DNA from 4 places in the Synechococcus sp. N26 genome. Region 2 is predicted to be linked to each of the others. Evidence: predicted binding sites of a transcription regulator. Region 2 holds the regulator's gene; each other region holds the start of a gene.

Region 1 (3,184 bases), 350 kb from region 2:
GGCGCGAAACGATCGCCGCCGAAGACATCCTTCACGACCTGGGCGCCTTCTCAATCATCGCCAGCGACTCGCAGGCCATGGGCCGCGTGGGCGAGGTGATCACCCGCACCTTCCAAACCGCCCACAAGATGAAGGTGCAGCGCGGTGCCCTGCCGGAAGACTCCGCTCGCAACGACAACCACCGCCTCAAGCGTTACATCGCCAAGGTGACGATCAACCCGGCGTTGGCCCACGGCATCAGCACCGAGGTGGGGTCGATCGAAACCGGCAAGCTCGCCGATCTGGTGCTTTGGAAGCCTGGCTTCTTCGGCATTCGCCCGGAACTGGTGGTGAAGGGCGGTTCGATCGTCTGGGCCCAGATGGGCGATGCCAACGCCTCGATTCCCACCCCAGGCCCGGTGCACGGCCGGCCGATGTTCGGCGCCTTCGGCAAAGCCCTCGCGCCCAGTTGTCTCACCTTCGTGAGCGAAGCGGCGATGGATGCCGACATCCAACGCCAGCTGGGGCTGGAGCGCACCTGCATGGCGGTGAAGGACACCCGCAGCGTGGGCAAGAGCGCCCTCAAGCTGAATTCAGCGCTGCCCAAGGTGAGCGTGGACCCACAGACCTATGAGGTGTTCGCCGACGGTGAGCTGCTCACCTGTGAGCCCGCCGAGGTGCTGCCCCTCGCCCAGCGCTACCTGCTGCTTTGAGCCCCACGCTGCTGGTGGTCCAACACGTGGACCACGAAGACGCCGCACTGGTGGGAGAGCTGGCGCGGCAGCGGGGCCTGACACTCGAGATCCTGAGGCCCGACCGGGGCGACCCACTGCCGGACCCCAGGGCGTGTGCCAACAGCATCGCCCTTGTGCTCGGTGGCCCGATGAGCGTGAACGATCACGACCAACCAGGCATGGACTGGTTGCAGCAGGAACTGGACTGGTTGAGGGCCTGGCACCAGCAACGCCAACCGGTGCTGGGCATCTGCCTCGGGGCGCAGCTCTTGGCTGTGGCTGCAGGGGGCAGCGTTCAAGCGCTGCAGGTGGGAGCACCACCGCAGCAACTGAAGGAACTGGGGCTCGGCGCGATCCACTGGGTCGCGAATCCCAGTGATGAGGCTCTGCTCAAAGGGCAACCCAGCAGCACTCTGGTGCTGCATTGGCATGGTGATCGCATCCACCTCCCGGCTGATGCAACCCTGCTGGGTTCTTCACTGCACTGCGCCGAACAGGTGTTTCGGATCGGAGCCCACGCCATTGGCCTGCAATGCCACCTCGAGATCGATGGCGATGCGCTGGAACGCTGGATCGCCAACGACCACGACTACGTGGTGAACGCCCTTGGAGCTGAAGGGCCCGATCGCCTGACCCAGGACTGGCGCAGGCTGGGCACCACGCTTCAGGCACAAGGCCGAAACTTCTTCAATGCTGTGCTCAATCAACTGATTGAGATCAGCCAGACCCACTAATTCCTACGCACAAAAATAAACAAAACCAAAAACTTTTCTGAAGAGGTATCAACCTGAACACCACTTCGGCGTTTGCAGGAGCTTCAATATTTCTGTAGCAACAGCTACCGATCGTTCACTTCGCATCGCGCGAAGCGCAGTTCGCCTCAGGCCATGGAACGGGGACCTGAGCTTGCTTCGAGGACCATCCAATGACAACCCTTCTCTATCGCGGGCATCAGTACCAGCAAAACAACGCCACTCAGGGCAAGCCCGGGGTGCAGCTGGTTTACCGCCGCAACGTGTACCAAGCCCGCCAGATCAACAACCACCGCACTCCGGTGCAGCTCGTTTACCGCGGCGTGGGCTACACGCGCTAGGCCAACTTCTTAATCCGTAGCAACTCGAACATTCCAGTTCCGAGGATTGAGGCGTAATAGGTCCAGCTTCAGCCAAGACGTTGGATCTCATCACCTCTCGCCTCGACCAAGGCCTCGTGCAAGTGAGTCCTTCCAGCGTGCATGGAGTGTTCTGGCTGCAGACCCACTTTCCGTCTCAGGAATGGGATGCCCTGCTGTCTGGACAAGCCGCCTTTGGCATGGATTGCATCGATGACCTGATCACCGACGCCCGTCAGGCCGGCCTGAACGTGGAGTGGGAAGCATCCGTCCCTAGCTGAACACGCCTGAATTGAATCCCTAACAAAGCCCTGCACACGGCTGTGTTGCAGGGCTTTTTTAAAAGCGTCAACGAAGCAGCAGGCTCAAGCCACCAAGCGGTTGAGCATCGGCAATTCCGACAGTTCATCCCGCCACTCCTGGGCCCAGAGAGCCTGACTGCGCTCATACACCTCCATCAACTGCTCCACGGCGCGCTCGTGGAAATCAACGCGCAGATCCAACAGCGGAAAAGCCGCTTCACCGCTCACCTGCACCGCCGCTGACGTGCAGAAGGGAGAACGATGGTCACCACCAGCCGCTTCCCCGGCCTGGAGAGCCATCATCAGGCGGCGGCCCAGTTTCAAGCTGGGGTCGCTGGTGAGAAAGGCCTGCTCCATGGCTGCCAGCACGCCCTCATCCACCAAGCAATTACCGGCAACAGACAGATCACGCTGATGGCGATGCCCTGCCCAAGGGCCGCAATCCTGTCCCGTCCAACAGGCCGTGCGACCGTCCAGGTCGATCAGGTGAAACTGACGCCGGTCTCGGTGCTGGTCATCCGTCAGCAAGCTGGCCAGAACGCTCTCGGCATCGGAACTCTGCTCAAGGCGCTCAAGACCACAAATCCCCAGATACGGATTGGTGTGGGCCTGGGTGGCGACGGCACCTACACCGGCGCGGATGTGGGGCACGGTGGATCCAACGGCCAGGTGACAGGTGGCAACAGCCACGCCAAAGCGGCCGTTGCTGGGGTCTCGAGCAAGGATCGAAAAGGTCACGGCAGCTGACGGTCGAGCCGCTGCAACGTTTCCAGCAGCACCGCGGTGCCTGCCCAGCACTGCTCGTCGCTGGTGAACTCCGCCGCGGAATGACTCAGACCACCCCGGCTGGGCACAAAAATCATGCCCATTGGCCAGCGGCGGCCGACTTCCTGGGCATCGTGGCTGGCGCGGCTGGGGAGATGGCTGTGGGACAAGCCGAGATCGGCTGCGGCCTCAGCGATCGTGGCCATCACCACCGCATCAGCAGGGGTGGGATCAACGCTGAACTGGGGGTCCACCACAATCGGGCAGCCAGTTTCAACACCGATTCGTTCCAC
Region 2 (3,184 bases):
ACATTCCACAAGGGGATTGACACCACCCATGGTGTTTGGACAGGGCGAGAACCAACCGCCTGCGAGGCTTGACAAACTGCACACCACCGATGAGCCAATCCCCTGAACAACGCACTGATGACCGTCGCCCGCAGCAGTTGCGACCGTTCTCGGTGACCTGGAATCCCATGGGGTTTGCCTTGAGCTCCCTTGTGGTTCACACCGGCCGAACCGCTGTTCTCTGCAGCGTTTGCTTGGAGGACAAGGTTCCCCGCTGGCGCAAGGGAGAAGGATTGGGATGGCTCAGCGCCGAATACCGGTTGCTGCCCGGATCCACCCCACAGCGGCAATCACGGGAGCTGATGAAACTCTCGGGTCGCACCCAGGAAATTCAGCGGCTGATCGGCCGAAGCCTGCGCGCCGTGATCGACATGGAGCGTCTAGGGGAGCGCACCTTGCTGATCGACTGCGACGTGATCCAAGCGGACGCCGGCACCCGGACGGCCTCGATCACCGGGGCTTGGCTCGCCCTGGACCAAGCCTGCCGATCCCTGGTGGACCAGGGAGTGCTGGAGCAATCGCCCCTGATCGATCAGGTGGCGGCTGTATCCGTTGGCTTGGTTGATGGCCAGGCCTTGCTGGATCTGGACTACAGCGAAGACAGCCGAGCCGAGGTGGACCTGAACGTTGTGCAGTCCGGCGATGGCCGTCTGCTGGAAATCCAGGGAACTGCGGAGGGTGCGCCCTTCAGTCGCAGCCAACTCAATGAGCTGCTGGATTTAGCAGAGCCGGGATTGACATCCCTGATGCAGGCGCAACGCCAGGCCTTCAACGAGCACAGCAGCGTTACGTAATAACCGCTACACGGCGGCCACCGCCGGCTCCGTAACTTCGCCACACCAGGGGGTTGTCATGACCAGTAGCCGAGGTTTCAGCCGATACGCCCCGAAGATGGTGGCTCCAGCTCCCAGCACAGAGCCCGCCAACCGTTCTCTGCTGGAGATCATCCGGGATCTCGATGGCGCCAGCAGTGAACTGGTGGATCGCAACAAGACCATCTTTTTCCCTGGAGATCCCGCAGAACGGGTGTATCTGATCCGCCGGGGGGCCGTTCGTCTGTCCCGCGTCTACGAATCGGGAGAAGAGATCACCGTGGCCCTGCTCCGCGAGAACAGCCTCTTCGGGGTGCTGTCACTGCTGACAGGCCAACGGTCCGACCGCTTCTATCACGCTGTGGCCTTCACCCGGGTCGAAATGGTGACGGCACCAGCGACCTCCGTGAAGGCCGCAATCGAAGCAGACACCAGCGTTGGCCTGCGCTTGCTTCAGGGTCTCTCCAGCCGGATTCTGCAGACCGAGACGATGATTGAAACCCTCACCCATCGGGACATGTCATCCCGACTGGTGAGCTTCCTGCTGGTGCTTTGCAGGGACTTCGGCGTGGCAGATGAGCTGGGCATCACCATCGACCTGCGCCTGTCCCATCAGGCCATCGCTGAAGCAATTGGCTCAACACGCGTCACAATCACGCGTCTGCTGGGAGACTTGCGTCAATCCGGTCTGGTTCAGATTGACCGCAAGAAAATCACCGTTCTGGATCCGATCGCGCTGGCCAAACGCTTCAGCTAGGCCTGCCATCGCCCGACTTGTGCAGCGATGAGCGGCTGGGCACTGATTCTGGTTCTGTTGGTGCTCGGGGGCGTGCTGTCGACCCTGGGCGACCGCTTGGGCAGCCGCGTCGGCAAAGCGCGACTGAGTTTGTTCAGCATGCGCCCACGGCGCACCGCCGTTTTGATCACGGTGTTGACCGGCAGCCTGATCAGCGCACTCTCACTTGGCCTGATGCTTCTGGTGAGCCGGCAGTTGCGGGTGGGCCTGTTTGAACTGGATGCCCTGCAGGAGAAACTCCAAGACAGCCGTCAGCAGCTGAAGGCAGCCGAGCGGGAACGGGACAAGACCCAAACGGAAACCAAACGGATCGCCATTGAGCTCGAGCAATCACAGCAACGGGCCAACACCCTGCGCCTCGAACTGGCTCCTCTTCAGAAGGAGCTGGCCCAACTCGAAGCCGAACGTGAACGTCTAAGCCAGGACATCGCCTCCCGCGATGCGGACATCCAGCGCACGGAAGCCGAACTCAACAGCGTTCGCAGCCGCATCCGTGCCGGTGAGCAGGAACTCAAAGAACTGGAACGCAATCTGGTCGCCTTGCGGCGTGGATCGGTGGTGATCAGCAGCGGACAGACCTTGGCAAGAGCAACGGTTCGACTCGATGCTCCGGACCAGGCCAAACAGGCTGTCGACAGGCTGTTGCAGGAGGCCAATCTCAACGCCTACGGGAAAGTGCGACCTGGCGAAGCACCAGAACGCCAGTTAATCCGCGTTCCGCGCAGCGATGTGGAACGCCTGCAAAGCATCATCCGCAAACCGGAGACCTGGGTGATCTCGCTGCGCTCAGCCACCAATGTGCTGCGGGGTGAAACAGCGGTGTATGCCTTCCCAGAAGTGCGTCCGAACCGACCGGTGACCCAACGCGGAGATGTGCTGGCCACCACCACACTCCAACCGAATGAACGCACTCCAGAGGGCATTCGCACACGGCTGAACCTTCTCTTGGCCTCGGCCTATGCCGAGGTGCAGCGGCGGGGGTCCCTGACCGAGGGCCTTCAATTCGATGGATCAGCCCTCTCCCAACTGGCCCAGACCCTGATGGAAGGACCGAGCCAAAGCGTGGTCTTGGACGTGATTTCCGCAGGGGTCAGCGACAGTGCCGATCCCGTCGTCGTCTCCATTCAGGCCTCCCCATGAAACGGGTGGCCGTCCTCGATCCAGGCCGCTGCAAATGTGGTCTTGTGCTGGCCGATCTTCAGCTCGGCCTGGTGCGCGAAGGGCATGTGCTGGCCCCGGAGGCCGTCGAACCCTGGTTGGAGCACTGGAGTCAAGACCAAGCTCTCGATCGCATCCTGATCGGCGATGGCACGGGAAGCCGAGCCTGGATCCAGCGACTGGAACGGCTGGGCCATCTCACCGTGGTTCCGGAGCAGGGAACAACCCTGAGGGCGAGACAGCGTTACTGGGCGCTATGGCCGGCTCGAGGTTGGCGACGGATGCTGCCGGCAGGACTGCGCATTCCACCGGTGGATCTGGATGCTGTTGCAGCTTTGGTGATGCTTGAGGAGCACCTGCAATGCCGCCTGAGATGGCC
Region 3 (3,184 bases), on a different contig from region 2:
GGCGGAGGCCCTCGATGCCGCCGCTGAGACGAGCGGTGAAGGGCTCTGGCGCATGCCACTGCGGCAGTCCTACAGGGATGGATTGAAGTCATTGCTGGCCGACATGAAGAACACCGGCCCGCGGCCCGGTGGTTCGATCACAGCGGCCCTGTTCCTCAAGGAGTTCGTGGCCAAAGACACCGCCTGGGCCCACATCGACATCGCCGGCCCGGTGTGGAGTGACAAGGGCAAAGGGGTCAATCCCGCTGGTGCCACCGGCTACGGCGTGCGCACCCTGGTGAACTGGGTGCTGGCCCAGTCATGAGCCGCTCCCCGGTGCGCTGGTACATCAAGGCCCAGCTGGGGGTGCTGCTGCTCCCGGTGGGCCTCTGCCTGTTCGGCGAGGCGGTGAGCCGCAAGGTGGTTCAGATGCTGGGCAAGGACGCAGGCCCCTGGTTCTGGTATGGAACCCTCAGCCTGATCTGCATCAACGCCGGCATCGGCCTGATGATCGATAGCGGGCTGACCAGAGGCTTTCCAGGGCGACGTCAGAGCTGATCAGGTCGCAGGGTCAGATCAAAACAGCCAATAAGGACGAAACAACCCGTCAGGAGGCAACAGCCTGCAATTCGAGTGTGCGGTCTGGGGTTTCCAATGCATGAATCTGCCACCGTGCTCGCTCGGAGCAGGTTTCCAACACCCGATCAAGATCATCCGATGCGTGCTTCGGCGACGCGTAGGGACCGATATGACGGGTGCCAAGACCATCCTTAATGGTCAGCAGATACATACAACCCTCCTCTCACCGCTTGATCGTAAGCATTTGCTGAAGCATCGTCGATGGCCGGAAACCCGTCTGTTCACTGAGAACTTGCTGAATCAATCAGGTTGCCGCGCTTAATCTTTTCAACAGGTTGGATGTTGATTTCTTAAGGAATTCGACCAAATTTGATCAAGTAACGGCCGGCGCAATCCCCTGGAGCGATACGGGGTATCGCTCCATTTCATCGGGCTCAGTTGGCTTCAGTGACAGCCGCTGGAGCAGCAGACCTGCCAGACATCTCACGCAGAGAGCCAGCAGCGCAGAGGGTTGAAAGCGCGATCGCAACCAGGGCGGCGCTGTTGATCAGCTTGAGCGCGACGGGCAGATGGGTGTTGACCATCTCGCGGACGTTTGCCATGAAAAAAGTTCATAGTGAACATGTTCATAGTGCGGCCCCTGTCAACGCAGCGAGGGCGCCCGGAGAGCCCGGCCTTTTTGTCGTAATGGCGACGAACAGCCACGGGAGCCCAGGCCATCCTGCGGGGCCTCTCTCGGTGAAGGGGCAACGCGTCGAGCGGGGGTGCTTAGGGAACACCCCCTCTTCTTTTGGGCATCAGGCCACAAGAACAAGGGCGACGTTGAGAATCGCCAACCCCACCAGGAACACCGCCGCCAGCAACGCGGCTTCAGGGAAGAACTTGGCGATCACAAAACCCACCCCAAGAAACACCGAGGAGATCACGATGGCGGTGAGATCCGATCCCATCGGCGAATGCTGACTGGCTCGCCCACAGGATGCCGGGATCTCCCTTGGACCGTGGCTTGCCTCCATCCGACTGCCCAACAAAAGCCCCTGCCCTTGAAAGGGGGCAGGGGCAGGAACCAACGGGTGCTTCGGGCTACTTGGTGTAGGTGACGCCCCGGTAGGTGAGGGTGCGGCGGCTTTCGCCAATAAGTTCCTGGCGGCAGGTGTTGTAGTGCTCGCGGCGGTAGGTCAATTCAACGCAGGCTTTGGGCGTGACTGGAGCTGCTGCGTAGGTGTGGCCTCGATAGAGAAGTGCAGTCATTGGATGTTCCTCGAAGAAATCCAAGTCCCCGTTCCATGGCTTGGAGCATCTGCGCCCCCTCAAGAGGGGGTGAACGTTTTGTAGCAACCGCTACAAACTATTTATAAGGCAGCCGCCGAGCCCGTGCCGTTCGCGCGAATACATATCGCCCCTTGACCAAGGCCCCACTCGATCAACAGCCCGAAGAGACAGGTGCACTGGCGGGCCATCCATCCATCGACCAGATCACATCCGAGACCGCGTCGGCATTGATCCATTTGATGACGCCCGTATCCACGTCAGCCACCTGAAACAGCGACGGAAGCCTGGGGTGGCGCGCACTTCCCTCGCAGAAGAGCACCTGTCCCATCCACCAATCCCCTTGATCGAGCTGGTCTCCAGCAACGATCACAAAGTGCCCTGGGCGGACGTGGAGAAAGAGAGCCTCCGCCTTCACCGCGAGATCACCGTGATCAACCGACATGAGCCACCCAAAAATCAGTACACCTGTACTAATAGCCATGGCGATACATGTTTGGCAAGCCGTCAATCGCGCTGGCGTTGAAGCGCAGACGTGTTGCCAGACACTGACGTAAGCACTTTTGCTCCCTGGACGTTGACCCGTGGGCGTCTAGGTTTCGACAGTCTTCAGACCCGTAGGCCCCCTTTCGATCGCACAAGGCCCTGAGCCTGCCGCCGTCGAGAACGCCAATCGATGACTGACCGCACTCTCAGCATTTCCGATGCCCTGCGCGAAGCGCAGCTGCAGCGCCTGGAAGCCTCCCTGGCCTGCAAGGCGGCATCCAAGCCTCAGGCCACGACACAGCCAGCAAAAGAGAAAGACAAGGACGCCAAAGCAAACGACTGATCGCAACAGTCCCCACGCATTCCTTGATCAGATCGGCATATTGAGGAGCATCCGGCAGTTGCCGGTGTCCTCAAGTGCTGTGCTGTGGAGTCGCTGCTCTCGATCCTGTTGGGCGTCGCCCTCGCGTGGGCGATCACGCGGGTGATCATCTGGCTGAGCGACCGTGCCCGCATCCGGGGGCGCTCTGCCGAGGAATGAGGCTGCAGCAGCCCTACTTCCCCCAGGCGTTACCGGAGCGAGCGTTGTTGCCCCAGACGCTGTCGAGTCTGCGGTCACGACCGCAGCTGAACCGGTAGAAGTTGTATTTGACGGAGTTGTTCTCCGCGTAGTTCTGGTGGTATCCCTCGGCGGGCCAGAAGCGAGTCGCCTGCCGGAGCTCCACCTTCAAAGCAGACCGGGGTTGTCCGAGCTCACGGGCCGCCGCCGCCGCACTGGCTTCGGCCGCCTGAGCCTGGGCCTCATCAGCCGTGAAGATCACCGGCCGGTAGGAATCGCCGCGGTCGCAGAACTGGCCGCCGCCATCGAGGG
Region 4 (3,184 bases), on a different contig from region 2:
AGGTCTGGGAGGACGATTTTGATTGGCTAATGGATTAGTCATCCCCCTGTACCAGCCACGTCGGCGCCCAGAGCTTGCATTTCTTCTTCAGGTGCTCAAATAAAATTACATATATCGGCAACAATTTTTGCTTCGTGAATAGTAGCCGGCTCATTCCAGTCATTCCATTTCGATCCAGCACCAGTGAAATTAAATAAACGCTCCGTACATAGAACCGCAATGAAAAGAGGCTGTTTTTGAGGGTTTACGCCTGGAACTACAATTGAATCACCCATTTTTTGAGCGCGTCCAAAATCAAGTATTAATGGACCATATTTTCGGGTTTCAGCTATTGCAGGGACTGCAATCAAAAGAGCTACTACAAGAAAAGGAAGGCGATTCACGGTTCTACGTCATCAGAAAGGCTCTTTAGCCTGATTATTTAGTATTCATTGATGCACTCGCTACCAATCATTGAGAGCTACAACCATATTGCTCGCAGTTGATTTGCACATCTGAGAGCGGCGAGATCACCTCTGTGAAGGCTGGTGGTTTCGCTTGTCTAGCCCGCCTCAGGAACCCACAGCCCATCTCCTTCTGCCACGTCGGCGCCCAGAGCTTGCACTTCTTCTTCAGGTGCTCGACCTGCAGCAATGGGGCCACCACCGTGGACAGAGCTGCAGTGGGCGACGCTGCGCAACGTGATTGAGCTGGCTCAGGACAGCTAAGCCTCAGTAGCGAGCGAAGACAGAGGTTGTTCCGTCATGGGCAATGGCAAGTACCTCAAAAGGTTCAGCCTCGACGCCAGGCACCTCCATCCCAGGAGAACCCATTGGCATCCCTGGAACCGCCAGACCTCGGATATTGGGCCGTTCCCTCAAAAGGCGCTGAATCGCAGATGCAGGTACATGCCCTTCAATCACATATCCCTCCACATCAGCGGTGTGACAAGAAGCCTGTTGAGAGCTAACACCACGCTCCTGCTTCACGGCATCCATGTCCTCGGTGACATGGTCATCAATGCGAAACCCCGCCGAGGCGATGTGTGCTCCCCATTGAGTACAGCAGCCGCAACTCGCTGATCGATAAACCGTCATCTGCGGGCCCGCAGCACTGCTGGTATCAGGCATCGCAGCATCCCCTTTCACATCACCGTGCGCGTGAACAGGTTGAATCACCCAAAGCAGCGATCCGACTACGCAAGCTCCAACTAAGCCCTGTCGCGCAGAAGCTTGCCAACGGGCTACAGAACGCGATGCCTTCATGGAGTCGTCTACCAAGCGAACAGAGTCGATTTCTGGATTATCGCGACTTGCTCTGACTCGTCGGCGGATGCTGCGGCACAAGCAGATTGAGGCTTGGCAGACGATGCAGAAGACGGGCTGGAGGCGCTGACCTCCACCTGTGTGGTGAGCAGACGGACCCAAGGCTGTCAGGCATGGGTCCGCGTCCTGAGGAGTTTTCGCGTCACCTCTAGGACTTTTTCTTTGTACTCAAGTCATACCAGTCGATTCAGCGAAATTTGCTACCAAACGCCTGAGGTAATTGCGCAAAAAAACTCAGGTTTGTGGGCCAAGAGCTGGCATAGAACCTTTTCAGGCACGGCCCACGACTTAGAGCTTCGATGCCTTGGGGGCGGACATGAGACGCCGCCCCTCCACACACAGCAGCTACTGCTGTTGCTGCATCTGCTGGTGACGCCTGCTGCTCCAACTCGGGATGCCAACTCGAGGCAAAAAGAAACCCCTGCCGAGGGCAGGGGTTCGGGATCTGATCAAGCTTTGATCACTTGGTGTAGGACGCGCCTCTGTAGGTAAGGCTTGGGTGAGCATTGTGAGCGAGTTCTTCGCGGCATGTGTTGTAGTGCTGGCGGCGGTAGGTCAGCTCGACACAAGCTTTGGGTGAAGCTGCTTGAGCTTCGTAGGAGTGACCTCTGTAGAGAAGAGCAGTCATGGTTAGTTCCTCAGAAAATTCCAAGTCCCCGTTCAGTGGCTTGGAGTGTCTGCGCCCCATCGAAAGGGGTGAACGTTATGTAGCGGTTGCTACAGATCCTTTATAGGGGAGTGTCAACCCCTGCGTCGTTCAAACGGATACACAGCGCGTTTTTGGCACTAGCACCGCTCAACACCCTCCCCCGCAAGATTGGCGCACACTTTGGCGCACAAAAAATGATATTTAGCCGTTTTGCACTAAAAAAGCGGCCCGTGTGGACCGCTCAGATGTCAGTGCTGAACTGACTTTTTTGAAAAATGGAGCCAAGGAGACTCGAACTCCTGACCCCCTGCATGCCATAGAGGCACTTTGGACGCCAAAAACCACTGCAAACACTGGGCTGGCGCTTAATTAATACAAACTATGTGCGCAGAAAGGTGCGCAGAATTGTCCTACTTCAAGGCACCTATCAGGCTGAGATCACAGTCAAAATTGATCAACGTCGATTTGATCCTTGCCGATCTGCGACCTGAACAACTCTGCGGCAGTAAGAGATGAACTCCTCAGGGGGCATATCCCCCTTGGCGTCATTGGTCTGCCAGCTAACGATTTCAAAGTCAGGGACCGGCTCTGCTGTGACGTGATCAATCGTCGGCAGCAGAGAGAAGCGCCTCTTGTATTCAGCGCCCTCGGCCTTCGCGTCGTCGTTGTTGTACGTGCCAAGCAGCGTTGGATCGAGCTTGGACCCGTCGTATGGATCAGAGCCGTTACAGCGGTGAAATGCCTCGTTGATGGCTTCTATCGCTTGCTTGACGGTGTATTGACCACCACGCCTCTTGTCGCGCCTGGTGACTGCCACAGCCTTCCGCTGGATCAGTTCGCTGTACTTGCCATCGCTTACCCCAACCCAGCTAGGAGCACTCCAACTCACGCCACCACCTGTCATCCACTGCCCCCTGGGTAGCCATGACCCGAAAGAGAGTCACCGCCAGCGAGAAGAAACAACGCCATGAATGGGCGGTGCGGCAGATAGACGCCGGAATGGGTCTCAGCGAATTAACCGCCTTTACTGCCGAAACATGGGGGTGCTCCCGAAGACAGGCTCGCGATGTTGTGGCCAAGGCCCACAAGGACTGGCTGGACGCTTGTTATGGATCTGAGGAGATCGACCAGAGGGACTTGCTTTTCCAGCAGGTGGGACGGCTAGAGCGCATCGCCCGCAAGGCAGAAAATGCAGGTCAGTTTTCAGCGGCAGTCGGAGCCATTAGTGCGC

Evidence for each region. Region 2 encodes NtcA, which controls nitrogen genes in cyanobacteria. Its sites were predicted from a motif close to GTANCNNNNGNTAC; they were not measured.
Region 1: DXY33_RS01010 (DUF4278 domain-containing protein) is a predicted target of NtcA. The motif match lies at 1,542-1,555, and genes of this name have one in related genera.
Region 3: DXY33_RS04035 (DUF4278 domain-containing protein) is a predicted target of NtcA. The motif match lies at 1,890-1,903, and genes of this name have one in related genera.
Region 4: DXY33_RS11755 (DUF4278 domain-containing protein) is a predicted target of NtcA. The motif match lies at 2,012-2,025, and genes of this name have one in related genera.

The regions. Positions count from the first base shown of each region.
Region 1 is NZ_UCNM01000002.1:182,072-185,255, forward strand. Features, by position in the region: gene ureC (urease subunit alpha) at 1-692, shown strand, start outside; gene DXY33_RS01005 (type 1 glutamine amidotransferase) at 707-1,447, shown strand; gene DXY33_RS01010 (DUF4278 domain-containing protein) at 1,639-1,806, shown strand; gene DXY33_RS01015 (hypothetical protein) at 1,929-2,105, shown strand; gene DXY33_RS01020 (DUF1028 domain-containing protein) at 2,190-2,864, opposite strand; gene DXY33_RS01025 (Zn-dependent hydrolase) at 2,861-3,184, opposite strand, start outside.
Region 2 is NZ_UCNM01000002.1:530,904-534,087, reverse strand. Features, by position in the region: gene rph (ribonuclease PH) at 90-833, shown strand; gene ntcA (global nitrogen regulator NtcA) at 892-1,608, shown strand; gene DXY33_RS02665 (DUF3084 domain-containing protein) at 1,636-2,787, shown strand; gene DXY33_RS02660 (resolvase) at 2,784-3,184, shown strand, end outside.
Region 3 is NZ_UCNM01000006.1:142,625-145,808, reverse strand. Features, by position in the region: gene DXY33_RS04050 (leucyl aminopeptidase) at 1-304, shown strand, start outside; gene DXY33_RS04045 (hypothetical protein) at 301-537, shown strand; gene DXY33_RS04040 (hypothetical protein) at 587-769, opposite strand; gene DXY33_RS12215 (hypothetical protein) at 993-1,160, opposite strand; gene DXY33_RS12210 (hypothetical protein) at 1,356-1,508, opposite strand; gene DXY33_RS04035 (DUF4278 domain-containing protein) at 1,642-1,809, opposite strand; gene DXY33_RS04030 (DUF3104 domain-containing protein) at 1,982-2,272, opposite strand; gene DXY33_RS12205 (hypothetical protein) at 2,504-2,656, shown strand; gene msrA (peptide-methionine (S)-S-oxide reductase MsrA) at 2,868-3,184, opposite strand, start outside.
Region 4 is NZ_UCNM01000012.1:107,531-110,714, reverse strand. Features, by position in the region: gene DXY33_RS12100 (hypothetical protein) at 96-383, opposite strand; gene DXY33_RS11765 (DUF411 domain-containing protein) at 711-1,109, opposite strand; gene DXY33_RS11755 (DUF4278 domain-containing protein) at 1,765-1,932, opposite strand; gene DXY33_RS11750 (hypothetical protein) at 2,408-2,857, opposite strand; gene DXY33_RS11745 (hypothetical protein) at 2,878-3,184, shown strand, end outside.